One region of the Parafrankia sp. BMG5.11 genome, then DNA from elsewhere that is predicted to be linked to it. Evidence: riboswitches for the same ligand, from Rfam matches in the RefSeq annotation. Region 1 holds a riboswitch; each other region holds the start of a gene.
What was found. Region 1 has a riboswitch for thiamine pyrophosphate ahead of E0504_RS27065 (thiazole synthase). Riboswitches for the same ligand answer to the same signal wherever they lie in the genome.

Region 1 (4,671 bases):
CGGCGGGCGGCCGGGGCGGTGCCGGACGCGGCGGCGCCGCCAGCGGGCCGGTGAAGCCGGAGTGGTACTCCTCACCGGCGTCCGGCGCCGGCAGGTAGGGCAGGATCGCGCGCAGCTCGGCCAGCAGCGCGGCGCCGTCGGCCGGCCGGTGGTTCGGGTCGCGGGCGGTGGCCCGCAGCGTCAGCGCGTCCAGCTCGGCGGGGACGTCCGGCACGACCGTGGACGGCGCCGGCACGTCACCGTGCACCGACTGGTAGGCGACCGACATCGGCGTCTCACCGGTGTGCGGCAGGTTACCGGTGATCATCTCGAACAGCATCACGCCGGCCGCGTAGACGTCGCTGCGCATGCCCGCGGTGCCGTGCGTGACCTGCTCGGGGGCCAGGTAGCCGACCGTCCCCATCACCACTCCGCCGGTGAGGGCCGCCGTGGGATTGGTGACCGGCCGGGCCAGGCCGAAGTCGGCGACCTTCACCCGGCCGTCGTCACCGAGCAGGATGTTCTCCGGCTTGATGTCGCGGTGGATGATGCCGGCCGCGTGCGCCGCGGCGAGTGCCTCGGCCACCGGCTCGAAGATCTCGACGACCTCGGCGACGGTGAGCCGCCCGCGCATCCCCAGGTGCTGGCGCAGCGAGCGCCCGCGGACCAGCTCCATCACCAGGTAGTGCAGGACACCGGCCGGGCTGGTGTCGGACCCCTGGTCGAGGATCGAGACGGCGCACGGCGTGTTCAGCCGCGCGACCGCGTTCGCCTCCCGGTGGAACCTGGCCACGAACTCCGGATCGTGGCTGAGGTTCGGATGCATGATCTTGAGGGCGACGAACCGGTCGAGCCGGTTGTCATGGGCGACGTACACCGTCGCCATCCCGCCGACGGCGAGCCGCTCCTGGGCGGTGTACCGCCCGTCCAGGAGACGACCTATGACGGGGTCGGCCACGGTGGAATCCACATGCACAGTTTACGATCGGCCGCCCGATCGGCCAGACAGTGGTCTTACTGCGCATTTGGCCGTGAGATGTACCCGAACGGGCGGGATGTTCGTCACAAAATCTGGAATTCGATCCGCGTGCTCGATCTCGGGCCCGCTCGGCGGGAGCCCGGTCGATCCCGGCCCGGGTGAGCTCCCGGACGCCGTACCGGGACGCGTTGTCTGTCCGGGTTCGCCGGAGCCGCTGGTCCGCCGCGCGCGGCGGCTTAGACTGTGGCGTGACCGGGGAGCCCGCGGACGCGGGCTGAGAGGCCGGCCAGCATGCCGCCGGCGACCCGCATAACCCGATCGCGGTCATGCGCGCGTGGGGAGGAACCATCTGATGACACAGCGGGTCACCGAGGTCCGACGCGAGCCGGACAACTCCGACCATCCGGAGTCCGACCATTCGGAGCGCGGTCATCCCGACCCGTTCCGGATCGCCGGCACCGTCTACGCCAGCCGGCTCCTCGTCGGCACCGGCAAGTTCGCGAGCCATCCGGTCATGCGCGACAGCCTGGTCGCCTCGGGGGCGGACATCGTCACCGTCGCCCTGCGCCGGGTCGACCTGAGCCGCGCGGGGGAGGGCGACGTGCTCGACTTCGTCCCGGCCGGCATGACGCTGCTGCCGAACACCTCCGGCGCGCAGGACGCGGCCGAGGCGCTGCGGCTGGCCCGGCTCGGTCGCGCGGCGACCGGGACGTCCCTGGTGAAGCTCGAGGTCACGCCGGATCCGCGCACCCTCGCGCCGGACCCGATCGAGACGCTGCGCGCCGCCGAGCTGATGGTCGCCGACGGGTTCACCGTGCTCCCGTACTGCTCGGCCGACCCGGTGCTGGCACGCCGGCTCGAGGAGGCCGGCTGCGCCACGGTGATGCCGCTGGGCAGCTGGATCGGTTCCAACCGCGGCCTGCGCACCCGCGACGCGATCGAGGCGATCGTGGAGACCGCCGGGGTCCCGGTGGTGGTGGACGCCGGCATCGGCGCGCCCTCCGACGCCGCCGAGGCGATGGAGATCGGGGCGGACGCGGTGCTCGTCAACACGGCGATCGCGATCGCCGCCGACCCGGTCGCGATGGCCCGGGCCTTCGCGCTCGCGACCACCGCCGGGCGGATGGCCCACCTCGCCGGCAGGCCGCGGGCGGGCAGCGCCACCGTGGCCGAGGCGTCCTCTCCGCTCACCGGTTTCCTGGGCGCGGTGCCCGGCGGTCTGCCCGGCGGGGCCGGCTGATGGCCAGCCCGGCAGGGCTGTTCGCCCGCGAGCTCGCCGCGCTCGACATCCCGGCGCTCGCCCGTGTCTCGGTCGAGGCCGACGAGGCGAGGGTCGACGCCGTCCTGCGCCGGGCCGTCGCCGCCGGGCGGCCCGACGCCGGCGGCCGGCTGGACATCGCCGACCTCGCCGTCCTGCTGTCGCCGGCCGCGACCGGGCGGCTGGAGGAGCTGGCGCAGGCGGCACGGGAGACGACGCTGCGCCGGTTCGGCCGGGCGGTGCGGCTGTTCGCCCCGCTGTACGTGTCGAACGCCTGCCTGTCGTCCTGCACCTACTGCGGGTTCGCCAAGGGGCTGGAGGTGGCCCGGCGCACCCTGACGGTCGACGAGGCCGAGGCCGAGGCGCGCCTGCTGGCCGACCGCGGCTTCCGGCACATCCTGCTGGTCTCCGGGGAGCACCGCGTCGAGGTCTCCGCCGGGTACCTGGTGGACGTCGTCGAGCGGCTGCGACCGTTCGTCCCCTCGATCTCGGTGGAGACCCAGACCTGGTCGGACGACACCTACAGCCGGCTGGTCGCGGCCGGGCTCGACGGCGTCGTCCACTACCAGGAGACCTACGACCGGGAGCGCTACGCGCAGGTGCACGTGGCCGGGTGGAAGCGCGACTACGACCGCCGGCTGTCCTCCTTCGAGCGGGCGGCCCGCGCCGGCGCCCGCCGCCTGGGCCTCGGCGTCCTGCTCGGCCTGGCGCCGGACTGGCGGGCCGACGTCCTCGCGCTCGCCGCGCACGCATCCTTCCTCGCCCGCCGCTTCTGGCGGACGGAGGTCTCGGTGGCGCTGCCGAGGATCAAGCCGAGCGCCAGTGGCTTCCCACCGACCGTCGTCGTCGGCGACGCCGAGTTCGTCCAGGCGCACGCGGCGCTGCGGCTGTTCGAGCCGGACGCGGCGATCTCACTGTCGACCCGCGAGCCGGCGGCCCTGCGCGACGGCCTGGTCCGCATCGCGGTGACCACGATGAGCGCGGGCTCGTCCACCGAGCCCGGCGGGTACGGCCGGCCCGGGACGGCGCAGGAGCAGTTCTCCATCTCCGACGAGCGCTCCCCGGCGGACGTCGCCGCGATGCTGGTCGGCGCCGGCTACGAGCCCGTGTGGAAGGACGCCTTCCCGCTGGTCGACGCCACCGGCTGACCGGCGATCCTCCGTCGCGGCGAGTCCGCGCCGCCCGCCGTTGTGGGCAGCGCGACTAGCGGGCGACACGGGACAGACCTGCCCAGTAGCCTCTCGGCCCATGGAGCGGGTGGGCTGATGGATCGCGTCGTCGTCGTCGGTGGCGGGCTGGCCGGAGGGCGAGCGGTCGTCGAGCTCCGCGCCCAGGGCTTCGCGGGCACGATCACGTTGGTGGGCGCGGAGGAGCATCGGCCGTACGACCGGCCGCCGCTGTCGAAGGCGGTGCTGTCGGGGCGGACGGACGACACCACGCTGCCCTTCGACCTCGACGGCGTGGAGCTCCTGCTCGGCCGGCACGCGACCGGGCTGCGCCCGGGTGTGCTGGAGACCGACGGCGGCGCCGTCGAGTTCGACGGGCTGGTGCTCGCGACCGGCGCCGCCCCGGTGCGGCTGCCCGGCCCCGGCGAGCAGCGGGTGCTGCGCACCATCGACGACGCCCTCGCGCTGCGCGAGGCGCTGACCCCGGGTATCCGGCTGGCCATCGTCGGCGCGGGCTGGATCGGCGCCGAGGTCGCCACGCACGCGGCGTCCGCCGGCGCGGCCGTGACCGTCGTCGAGGCCGGCTCCGCGCCGCTGCTCGCGCTGGGTGCCGAGATCGGCGGGTACACGGTCCCCTGGTACGCCAAGGTGGGGATCGACCTGCGGCTCGGTGCCGCGGTCGACGAGATCCGGGCGGACGGGCTCGCGCTGGCCGGGGGCGAGTTCGTGCCTGCCGACGTGGTGGTCGTGGGAGTCGGCGTCCGCCCGGACGTCGCCTGGCTGGAGTCGTCGGGTCTGCCGCTGGACCGCGGCGTCGTCGTCGACGAATGGCTGTCGGCGGTGCCCGGCGCCAGGGCGGCCGACGCCGGCGGGCCGGGCACGGCCGACGGGGCCGGCGGCTACCGGCCGGATTCGGTCGTCGCGGTGGGGGACTGCGCCGCGTGGTGGTCCCGGCGCTACGACCGCCGGTTGCGCGTCGAGCACTGGGAATGCGCCCAGGAGTCGCCGCGGGTCGCCGTGGCCACCCTGCTGCGTTCGCTGGCCGGCGGTGACGGGCCGGCGCAGGCCGGCGACCAGGCCGAGATCTACGATCCCGTCCCGTACTTCTGGTCGCAGCAGTTCGGGCGCATGATCCAGTTCGCCGGGATGCCCGGCGCGGACAGCACGCTGGTGCTGCGGGGGGATCCGACCGCCGTCGCGCCGGAGGGCGCGAAGCGGGCGCCGGGCTGGTCGGCGGGCTGGTTCGCCCCGGACGGCGAGCTGGTCGCTCTGGTGACCGTCGCCCGACC
Region 2 (4,671 bases), on a different contig from region 1:
TTGCAAGGCCTGATTGAACCTACATCTGACAGCTTTCTCTGAGATTGCGCACGAGTTTGTCGTCCATGTCACCCGACCTTGTGCGCACCTCGAGCGTCGTACCAGAGGGGGTAGCGCTCAACATAATTATGATCTTCGGCGTGTTCCCGTAGCCGAGCATCATAACGTCCGACGGCCCCTTTCGTAGTGCGACTGGAACTGCACCGCCAATCTGGGTGATGGCATCAGCGACACAGATTTCCAGATCAAATGGCTGCTTTGGGCTATGCAACGTTGCCCTAATCGGCGTCTCGAGCGTCTCGGTAATCTCATGAGCGGATACGGCCACCGGCGCGGCCAGAATTGAAACGTACAACAAAATTTTCATAAGAAATTTCCGTTTCAGAATGGCCGAAAATTAATCTTTTCCGAGATCGCAGACAGATCGGAAACTCAGTGAAAGTTCAATCGCTCATAGCTCGCGCAACAAGACGCCACTATTTGCTGGCGATTATTTGATTCAGGAAGCAACGGCCCGAAGCTCAATCGTGCTCCCTACCACCGGTCCCAATGTATAGCTCGCGCCCACCCTCGTTATAAACCCGGCTCATCTCAGCCATCCCGGCCTCCGCCTCCTCGGCTGCGACGAACGTCTCCACCCCGGCGTTCTGCTTCGCGGCGAAGTCGCGCACTTCCTGGGTGATCTTCATCGAGCAGAACTTGGGTCCGCACATCGAGCAGAAGTGCGCGGTCTTGGCGCCTTCCGCCGGCAGGGTCTGGTCGTGGTATTGCTCGGCGGTGTCGGGGTCGAGGCTCAGGTTGAACTGGTCGCGCCAGCGGAATTCGAAGCGGGCGCGGCTGAGCGCGTCGTCGCGGACCTTGGCGGCGGGGTGGCCCTTGGCGAGGTCGGCGGCGTGGGCGGCGAGCTTGTAGGTGACCACGCCCACCTTCACGTCGTCGCGGTCGGGCAAACCGAGGTGTTCCTTAGGCGTGACGTAGCAGAGCATCGCGGTGCCGAACCACCCGATCATCGCCGCGCCGATGCCGCTGGTGATGTGGTCGTATCCGGGCGCGATGTCGGTGACGAGAGGCCCGAGGGTATAGAACGGCGCCTCGCCGCACGCCTCCAGCTGCTTGTCCATGTTGGCCTTGATCTTGTGCATCGGCACGTGGCCGGGCCCTTCGATCATCACCTGCACGTCCTGCGCCCAGGCGCGCTTGGTCAGCTCGCCCAGGGTGTAGAGCTCCGCGAATTGCGCCTCGTCGTTGGCGTCCGCGATTGAGCCGGGACGCAGGCCGTCGCCCAGCGAATAGGCGATGTCGTACGCCTTCATGATCTCGGTGATCTCGTCGAAGCGTTCGTAGAGGAACGACTCCTTGTGATGCGCGAGGCACCATTTCGCCATGATCGAGCCGCCGCGGCTGACGATACCGGTCACGCGCTTGGCGGTCATCGGGATGTACGGCAGGCGCACGCCGGCGTGGATGGTGAAATAATCGACGCCCTGTTCCGCCTGCTCGATCAGCGTGTCGCGGAAGATGTCCCAGGTCAGGTCCTCGGCGATGCCGCCGACCTTCTCCAACGCCTGATAGATCGGCACGGTGCCGATGGGGACGGGCGAGTTGCGGATGATCCATTCGCGGGTGTCGTGGATGTTGCGCCCGGTGCTGAGGTCCATGACGGTGTCGGCGCCCCAGCGGATCGACCAGACCATCTTGTCGACCTCGCTCGAGACATCGCTGGCGACCGCGCTGTTACCGATGTTGGCGTTGATCTTGACCAGGAAGTTGCGCCCGATCGCCATCGGCTCGCATTCGGGGTGGTTGACGTTGGACGGGATGATCGCCCGCCCGCGCGCCACTTCGTCGCGGACGAATTCGGGGGTGACGTAGTCGGGAATCTCGGCACCCCAATCCTGGCCGTCGCGTTCGTTCGCGGCGCGCTCGCGGCTGAGGTTCTCGCGCTCCGCCACGTATTCCATCTCGGGCGTGATGATGCCGCGACGGGCATAGTGCATCTGGCTGATGTTGCCGCCGGCTTTCGCCCGCAGCGGCCGGCGCAGTACGGTCGGGAACGGGGGCACGCCGCCTGAACGATCGGGGCCGAGCTGGCCGTTGTCCTCCGGCCGGACCTCACGCGGGGCGTATTCCTCGACGTCGGCGCGAGCGAGCTGCCAGTCGCGGCGGATCATCGGCAGGCCGGCTCGGATGTCGATCGTGCACGCAGGATCGGTGTAAGGACCGGAGGTGTCATACACTCGCACCGGCGGCTCACCGCAAGAGGGTTCCAGCACGATCTCACGCATCGCGACGCCCAGCGGGCCGACATGGACCTTGCGGCTGCCGCGGATGGCTCCCGTCGTGACGCCGATTTCGAGCTTGGAGTTGATGTCCGCCATGCGCAGTTCCTCTGTGGACAGATGGAAAGCGCCTCGCCAGCGACCCTCCCTCCGCCCGTGTTAACGGGTTCAGGTTCGACGGGTCGTGGGTTGCGAAGCCCACCTCTCAGCCAGTTTTGACCGCCTTCGAAATATCTCGATGGCGGCGCAGGCTCCCCGGGGATGCAGGATGGATAGGCTCGTGCCGGCGGGCTGTCTAGGTGAACTCCAGACCTTCGAACCGGCCCGATTTCCGCCACGCATCAATGTGCGCGAAGTACGCCAGCGCGCCGCCGGGGTGGCCGACGAACAACGGCGCGTCCTCGCCCCAGCCCTTGCCCTCGTTGTTGTAGTATCCGGGCGTGCACTCCGTGCTGCCGATCGCGCGCGCGGGGCCCGTGCGCAGCAGGTCGAGCCAGGCCTGCTCGGCCTCAGCCGTCGGCTCCACCGTCGCCGCGCCGCGCTCCTCGGCGGCGGACACCACGCTGGCGATGGTATCGGCGTGGTCGACGATGTTGTGCGGCACGTTGGCGATGAAGTTGGCCGCTTGCGCCGGCTGGACCATGAACAGGTTGGGAAAGCCGTTGATGTGCAACCCGTGGAGCGTGCGCATCCCCCCGGCCCAGTATTCCGACAGCGTTCGCCCGTCCCGCCCCACCGCGTCGAACCCGGCGCGCGCGACGTAGTCGGTCGAAACCTCGAACCCCGAGGCGTAGATGATGCAGTCGACCTCGTACTCGGTGCCGTTGGCCATCACGCCCTTTTCGGTGATCGCGGACACGCCCTGCCCATCGGTGTGGATCAGCTTCACGCCGGGCCGGTTGAACGCCTGCAGGTATTCGTCGTGAAAGCACGGCCGCTTGCACAACTGGCGATACCATGCCTTCAGGTCGTCGGCGGTGTTCGGATCGTTGACCAGTTCCTCGGCGCGGCGGCGGATCTGCTCCATCTTCTCGTAATCGGCATCCTCGAACGCCGCCATCATCCGGGCGGGGGTCCACTCGGACGGCGGCACGGTGCGCAGGTTGGCGCGCATCCGCTTGGCAAGATCGGTCCACCCGTCCTTGACAAGGTCTTCGGCCGGGAAGCCGGCGCCGAGGTTGGCGGCGAAGTTGTCCTGCCATTTGCGCTGCCAACCCGGCTCCGCGACGCTGGCGAACCAGTCGTCATCCAGCGGCGCGTTGTCGCGGCGGTCGACTGATGACGGGGTGCGCTGGAACACGTACAGTTCCTTCGCATCGCGCGCCAGGTGCGGCACCGCCTGGACCGACGTCGCGCCGGTGCCGATGATCGCCACCCGCTTGTCGGCAAGACCCGTCATGGGCGCGCCTTCGGGGTTGCCGCCGGTGTAGGCATAATCCCACCGGCTGGTGTGGAACGCCTTGCCCCTGAAGGTCTCGATTCCCGGCAGACCCGGCAACTTGGCGACGTGCAGCGGCCCGGTGCCCATGCCGACGTACTTGGCGGTGAACGTATCGCCGCGGTTCGTGCGCACGGTCCACAGCTTGTCGCCCTCGTTCCATTCCAGGCCCGTCACCTCGGTATGGAACAGCGCCTTGTCGTACAGGCCGAAAGTCTCGCCGATGCGGCTGCAGTGGTTGCGGATCTCGGGCGCGTGCGCGTACTTCTCGCTCGGCATGTGGCCGGTTTCTTCGAGCAGCGGCATGTAGATCATGCTCGCGGTGTCGCACTGCGCGCCGGGGTACCGGTTCCAGTACCAGGTGCCGCCGAAATCGCCGCCCTTCTCGACGATACGCACATCGGTGATCCCGGCCTGCTTCAGCCGCGCGCCGACGACCAGCCCCGCGAACCCGCCGCCGATGAAAGCGAACGTCACGTGATCGGTCAGCGGCTCGCGCGGGGTGATCGGGGTATAAGGGTCAGCCGCCAGCTCGGCGAATTCGCGTTCGAGCCGCAAATACTGCGACGAACCCTCGGCCCGCAGCCGCTTGTCGCGTTCTTCGGCGTACTTGGCGCGCAGGGCGTCCTTGTCGATCGTGGTGGCTGTCGCCGGCGCGTGCATGCGTGATCCTCTCCCGCCCGTTATCGGGCCTCTGATCGAGGATGGCGGAGCGGCAGATTCGTTGCAAGCGGCAACCGACCGCGCGCGCCAGTGAGCGCCCGCGCCTGGTCGTACCCCGTCCGAAGATCAGAAGGTGTAGCCGACTCCCACCGCCGTGAACCACTGGTCGGCGCTGCCGCGAATGCTGGTGAACGGCGTGCGTTTGGCATCGCCAAGCATCCGCGAATAACCGCCGATCAGCACCGCCGACAGGCCCCCGTTGGTCAGGTCGCCATCGAAATCGAACGCCGT
Region 3 (4,671 bases), on a different contig from region 1:
CTGGGCCTGCTCATCCAGCGGGTGGCGCCGCGGCGCCGGCCGTGGCTGGACCCGGCCCGGAGCGGGCCGGGCCCGCGGCTGCTGCGCGTGCCGTTGCTGCTGGCCTCGATCGGCCCGTTCCTGCTGGCCGCCCTACTGGACCGGGCCAGCAGGTCCTGGCAGGCCAAGGGGGAACGTTCCAACACCTACCGCGTGCTGGCCCGCAAGGAGAGCTGAAGCCGGCCGCGGGACTCTCCCGGCCATGGCGGTCGGGGAGGCCCGCGGCCGCCGGGTCAGGGGGTCTGCCGGTCGGCGAGCGGCAGGTAGATCCGGGCACCCTGCTCGGCGAACTCCCGGGACTTCTCCGCCAATCCGGCCTGGACGGCCTCGTCGGTGTCGAGGCCGTGGTCGGCCGCGTACTTGCGGACGTCCTGCGTGATCCGCATCGAGCAGAAGTGCGGACCGCACATCGAGCAGAAGTGCGCGGACTTGGCGGGCGCCGCGGGCAGTGTCTCGTCGTGGTACTCCCGGGCGGTCTCCGGGTCGAGCGAGAGGTTGAACTGGTCGTCCCAGCGGAAGTCGAACCGCGCGTCGGAGAGGGCGTCGTCCCAGGCCTGGGCGCCCGGGTGCCCCTTCGCCAGGTCGGCGGCGTGCGCCGCGATCTTGTAGGCGATGACCCCGGCCTTGACGTCCTCGCGGTCCGGCAGGCCCAGGTGCTCCTTGGGCGTGACGTAGCAGAGCATCGCCGTCCCGTACCAGCCGATCATCGCGGCGCCGATGGCCGAGGTGATGTGGTCGTAGCCGGGCGCGATGTCGGTGGTGAGCGGGCCGAGGGTGTAGAACGGCGCGTCGTGGCACAGCTCGCGCTGCAGGTCCACGTTCTCCTTGATCTTGTGCATGGGCACGTGGCCCGGCCCCTCGATCATCACCTGGACGTCGTGCTCCCAGGCCACCGAGGTCAGCTCGCCCAGTGTCGCGAGCTCGGCGAGCTGCGCGGCGTCGTTCGCGTCGGCGATGGAGCCGGGGCGCAGGCCGTCGCCGAGGGAGAAGGTGACGTCATAGGCCCGCAGGATCTCGCAGAGCTCGGCGAAGTTCGTGTAGAGGAAGTTCTCCTCATGATGGGCGAGGCACCATGCCGCCAGGATCGAGCCGCCGCGCGAGACGATGCCGGTCTTGCGCCGCGCGGTCATCGGCACGTAGCGCAGCAGCACCCCGGCGTGGACGGTCATGTAGTCCACACCCTGCTCGGCCTGCTCGATCACCGTGTCCCGGTAGACCTCCCAGGTCAGCTCCTCGGCCTTGCCGCCGACCTTCTCCAGCGCCTGGTAGATCGGCACCGTCCCGATCGGGACGGGGGAGTTCCGGATGATCCACTCGCGGGTGGTGTGGATGTTCCGCCCGGTCGAGAGGTCCATGACGGTGTCGGCGCCCCAGCGGGTCGACCACACCATCTTCTCGACCTCCTCCTCGATGGAGGAGGCGACGGCGGAGTTGCCGATGTTCGCGTTGATCTTCACCAGCAGGTTGCGGCCGATGGCCATCGGCTCGCTCTCGGGGTGGTTCACGTTCGCCGGCAGCACCGCCCGGCCCGTGGCGATCTCGTCGCGCACCAGCTCGGGAGAGAGGCCCTCGCGCAGCGCGACGAACTCCATCTCGGCGGTGATCTCGCCCCGCCGGGCGTAGGCGAGCTGGGTCACCGCGCGGCCGGCGGTAGCCCGCCGCGGAGCCTGCCCCGAGCCGAGAAAGGTGTCACCGGCCTGCCCGTCAGGCCCGTGCCGTCCGTCGTCGGCGGGCTGGACGGCACGCCCCTCGATCTCCTCGGTGTCGCCGCGGGCGGCGATCCAGCCGGCCCGCAGCGCGGGCAGGCCGCGCCGCACGTCGACGCCGGCGCCCGGGTCGGTGTACGGCCCGGAGGTGTCGTAGAGGACCAGGCTGTCGCCCGTGCTCAGCGCGACCTCGCGCATCGGCACCCGCAGGTCGGGCCGGGACCCGACCAGGTAGGTCTTCCTGCTCCCGGGGAACGGTCGGGCCAGGATGCCCTCCGCGCCGTCGTCCGTGCCGGAGGCCGCGGCCGCCGTGTTGTCGGAATCCGTCGGGCGGATCTGACGCACCACCTTGATCACTCCCTACGCCGGAATTACCCGGACAGGTTCAGGCGGTCGGCGGCACCGGCAGTTGCCCGGCCGCCCTCTCAGCCTCCCAGGGTGGAAGCTCCCGCATCTGGGACGACGCTACGGCAGGTGACTGGCCTCCGCCACCCCCTTGGTCAGCTTCGCCATGTTCGTCACGTACCGTTTCGTGCCATTCCGTCGCCGGTTCGTCCGGCCCGGGCGGCACGGCCGGCCGGTCGGCGGCCTCTGTCGGAACCTGCTCCCGCAGAGCCGCGGCGACCAGCGCGGCCGTCTCCGCCGGCGCCTGCCAGAGTTGCTCCACCCTGACGGTGAGGATCCGCCGGCCGGCGGGCCGCGGCCGCCGTGGACCGGGCTGCCCGACCCGCACGAGCAGCCGCCACGGCCCGTACCAGACGTCCAGTCGGCCGGTCGGAACGTCGGGGGAGGGGGTGGCCAGCGCTCGACAGGGAGGCAGCCCGAACGCCGCCTCGAGCTGCTTGTACCGGAGGCTCAGCATCCGGGGAGTCCGGCGGTTCAGCTCGTCGAGGGTGTCGGCGATCAGAGTGCGGCGGCTGATCGGGCCGCGGCGCGCCAGCGCCCGGCGCATCGCCTCGATGGTGACGAAGCCCTGCAGGAGAGCGTCGCTGATCACGGCACGGGCGCCGTCGCGCCCGCTGCACCACTCGGCCATGTCGACCACCGAGCGGGCCGGCGCCGTCCGCGGTGGCAGCCGGGCACGGTGGACGTCCGCCGGAGCCAGGCGTGCGGTGCGGCGGAAGACGACGCCTGCCACGGGCGTGCCGCGGCGCCCGGGCGGGACCAGCACCGTCACGACCTCGTCACCGTGGCCGACGAGGCCGTCGAGGGCGGCGGCCGTGGACCCGCCGAGCACCGCGTTCGGCCCGCCGGCGAGCAGCGCCGCCCAGGCCTGCTGCGCCAGCGGCGGCGTGGCGGTGGCGGTGACGAGGACGCCACGCGCGGGCTGCCGCCAGGTGCCGTCGGCGACCCGCGCGCGGATGTCGGCGCGGGTGAGGCCGGCGGCCATCGCGTCGTGCTCGCTGATGACACCGGACTGCAGGTCGGCGATCTCCCGCCAGGAGAATCGGCCTGGGCTAGGGGCCATGGACAGACCATGCTTGTTGTTTATCCATTGTGTCCATGAGGGATGGCGGGGTTGTGGATAACGTGCATGTCGACCGGCGCCTGTGTGGTTCGCGGGCCGGCGCCGACGCTGCTCGCCGGTGGGCACCGGCGTGCTCGGTGGCCGGGCCTGCGTCGGTCGAGGGCCACGCGGCGGGCGGAGTGGTTCGCGGCCTCCACGCGGCGAGCCCGTATCGTGTGCGACCGGCACGTCCGCGATGTTGCGGGTGTGTTGCCGCACAGCACTGCCCTTGCGCATGTGATGGTGGTAAGCGACGCGGGAGGCGCGGAGGTGGCTGGAGAGGCGCGGCTTCGGCCTGGAAGTCGGAGGAATGGCGACACACCGTAGGTCCGGGCGGTCCGAGGGCCGCCGACTCAGGGGCGCACGCGGCGACCGCGCCACCGCGCAGACCGTCGCGATCGGGATGGCCGCGGTCGGCGCGACACTGGTGGTCGGCGCCGCCGGAGCACTGCACGTGACCGGCTCGGCGGAGGATCCGGACATGTCGACGACGGCGCAGGCAGGCGACGGGGCCGTTCCCACCACTTCGGCGCGGCCCGACGTGGCCACGCCGCACCGCATCACCGACTCCACCGGCAACCCCGATCCCGCGGCGGCCGACGGCCGCGCGGCCGCGGCCCCGGGCGCGGAGCAGTCCCGCGGCGCGATCCCCGGCATCGGCGACCTCATGATGTCGCGGATCCCGTCGTCGACCCGGCAGGTCGTCGTCGTGACCGGCGCAGACCAGTCCTCAACCGTGAACCGCGTCGTGCTCTGGCAGCGCGCGGACGCCGACGCCCCCTGGACGGCCGTCGGCGCGGAGATCCCCGGCCGTAACGGAGCCAACGGCTGGACCCACGACCACGTCGAGGGCGATCTGCGTAGCCCCGTGGGCGTGTTCAGCCTCACCGCCGCCGGGGGCCGCTACGCCGACCCGGGCACCGCGCTTCCCTACGAGTACCGCCCGTCCTTCTATCGGGCCGGCGGCTACGAGGGCGACCCGATGGGGGAGGCCTTCAACTACGTGGTCGCGATCGACTACAACCGGTTGCCGGGGCATCCGCCGTCCGACCCGACCCGGCCGCTGGGCGCCGCGGCCGGCGGCGACATCTGGCTGCACGTGGACCACAACACGCCCACCCGCGGCTGCGTCAGCCTCCCGCAGGCCTCGATGGAGACCGTCCTGCACTGGCTGGCCCCGAGCAGCCATCCCATGATCATCATGGGTGACCGGGCAAGCCTGGAGGCGTCCGCCGGTCAGCAGTGACCCCGGCCACGGCCCGTCGGCCACGGCCTGTTGGCCACGGCGCCAGGCCGCCCGCCCCGGCAGCGGCCTGGTTTGGCTTTCGGGGCCCGGCTCTTGGAGGTCCTGTGCGCCGGGGGGTAGGAGATCACGGGTCGAACGCGAGGAGGCCGGGTGCCGACGCAGTCCCGCCCTCA

Region 2: another riboswitch for thiamine pyrophosphate. It lies ahead of thiC (phosphomethylpyrimidine synthase ThiC); the one in region 1 lies ahead of E0504_RS27065 (thiazole synthase).
Region 3: another riboswitch for thiamine pyrophosphate. It lies ahead of thiC (phosphomethylpyrimidine synthase ThiC); the one in region 1 lies ahead of E0504_RS27065 (thiazole synthase).

What each region holds. Positions count from the first base shown of each region.
Region 1 covers NZ_SJXI01000041.1:52,102-56,772, forward strand. The annotation lists gene pknB (Stk1 family PASTA domain-containing Ser/Thr kinase) at 1-937, opposite strand, end outside; TPP riboswitch at 1,202-1,316, shown strand; gene E0504_RS27065 (thiazole synthase) at 1,311-2,198, shown strand; gene thiH (2-iminoacetate synthase ThiH) at 2,198-3,364, shown strand; gene E0504_RS27075 (NAD(P)/FAD-dependent oxidoreductase) at 3,482-4,671, shown strand, end outside.
Region 2 covers NZ_SJXI01000015.1:169,198-173,868, reverse strand. The annotation lists partial or broken gene E0504_RS54190 (Mpo1-like protein) at 1-17, shown strand, start outside; gene E0504_RS11685 (hypothetical protein) at 20-367, opposite strand; gene thiC (phosphomethylpyrimidine synthase ThiC) at 522-2,378, opposite strand; TPP riboswitch at 2,408-2,547, opposite strand; gene E0504_RS11675 (NAD(P)/FAD-dependent oxidoreductase) at 2,575-4,380, opposite strand; gene E0504_RS11670 (MipA/OmpV family protein) at 4,507-4,671, opposite strand, start outside.
Region 3 covers NZ_SJXI01000059.1:317,739-322,409, forward strand. The annotation lists gene E0504_RS34335 (class I SAM-dependent methyltransferase) at 1-216, shown strand, start outside; gene thiC (phosphomethylpyrimidine synthase ThiC) at 273-2,090, opposite strand; TPP riboswitch at 2,088-2,207, opposite strand; gene E0504_RS34345 (hypothetical protein) at 2,830-3,252, shown strand; gene E0504_RS34350 (hypothetical protein) at 3,563-4,498, shown strand.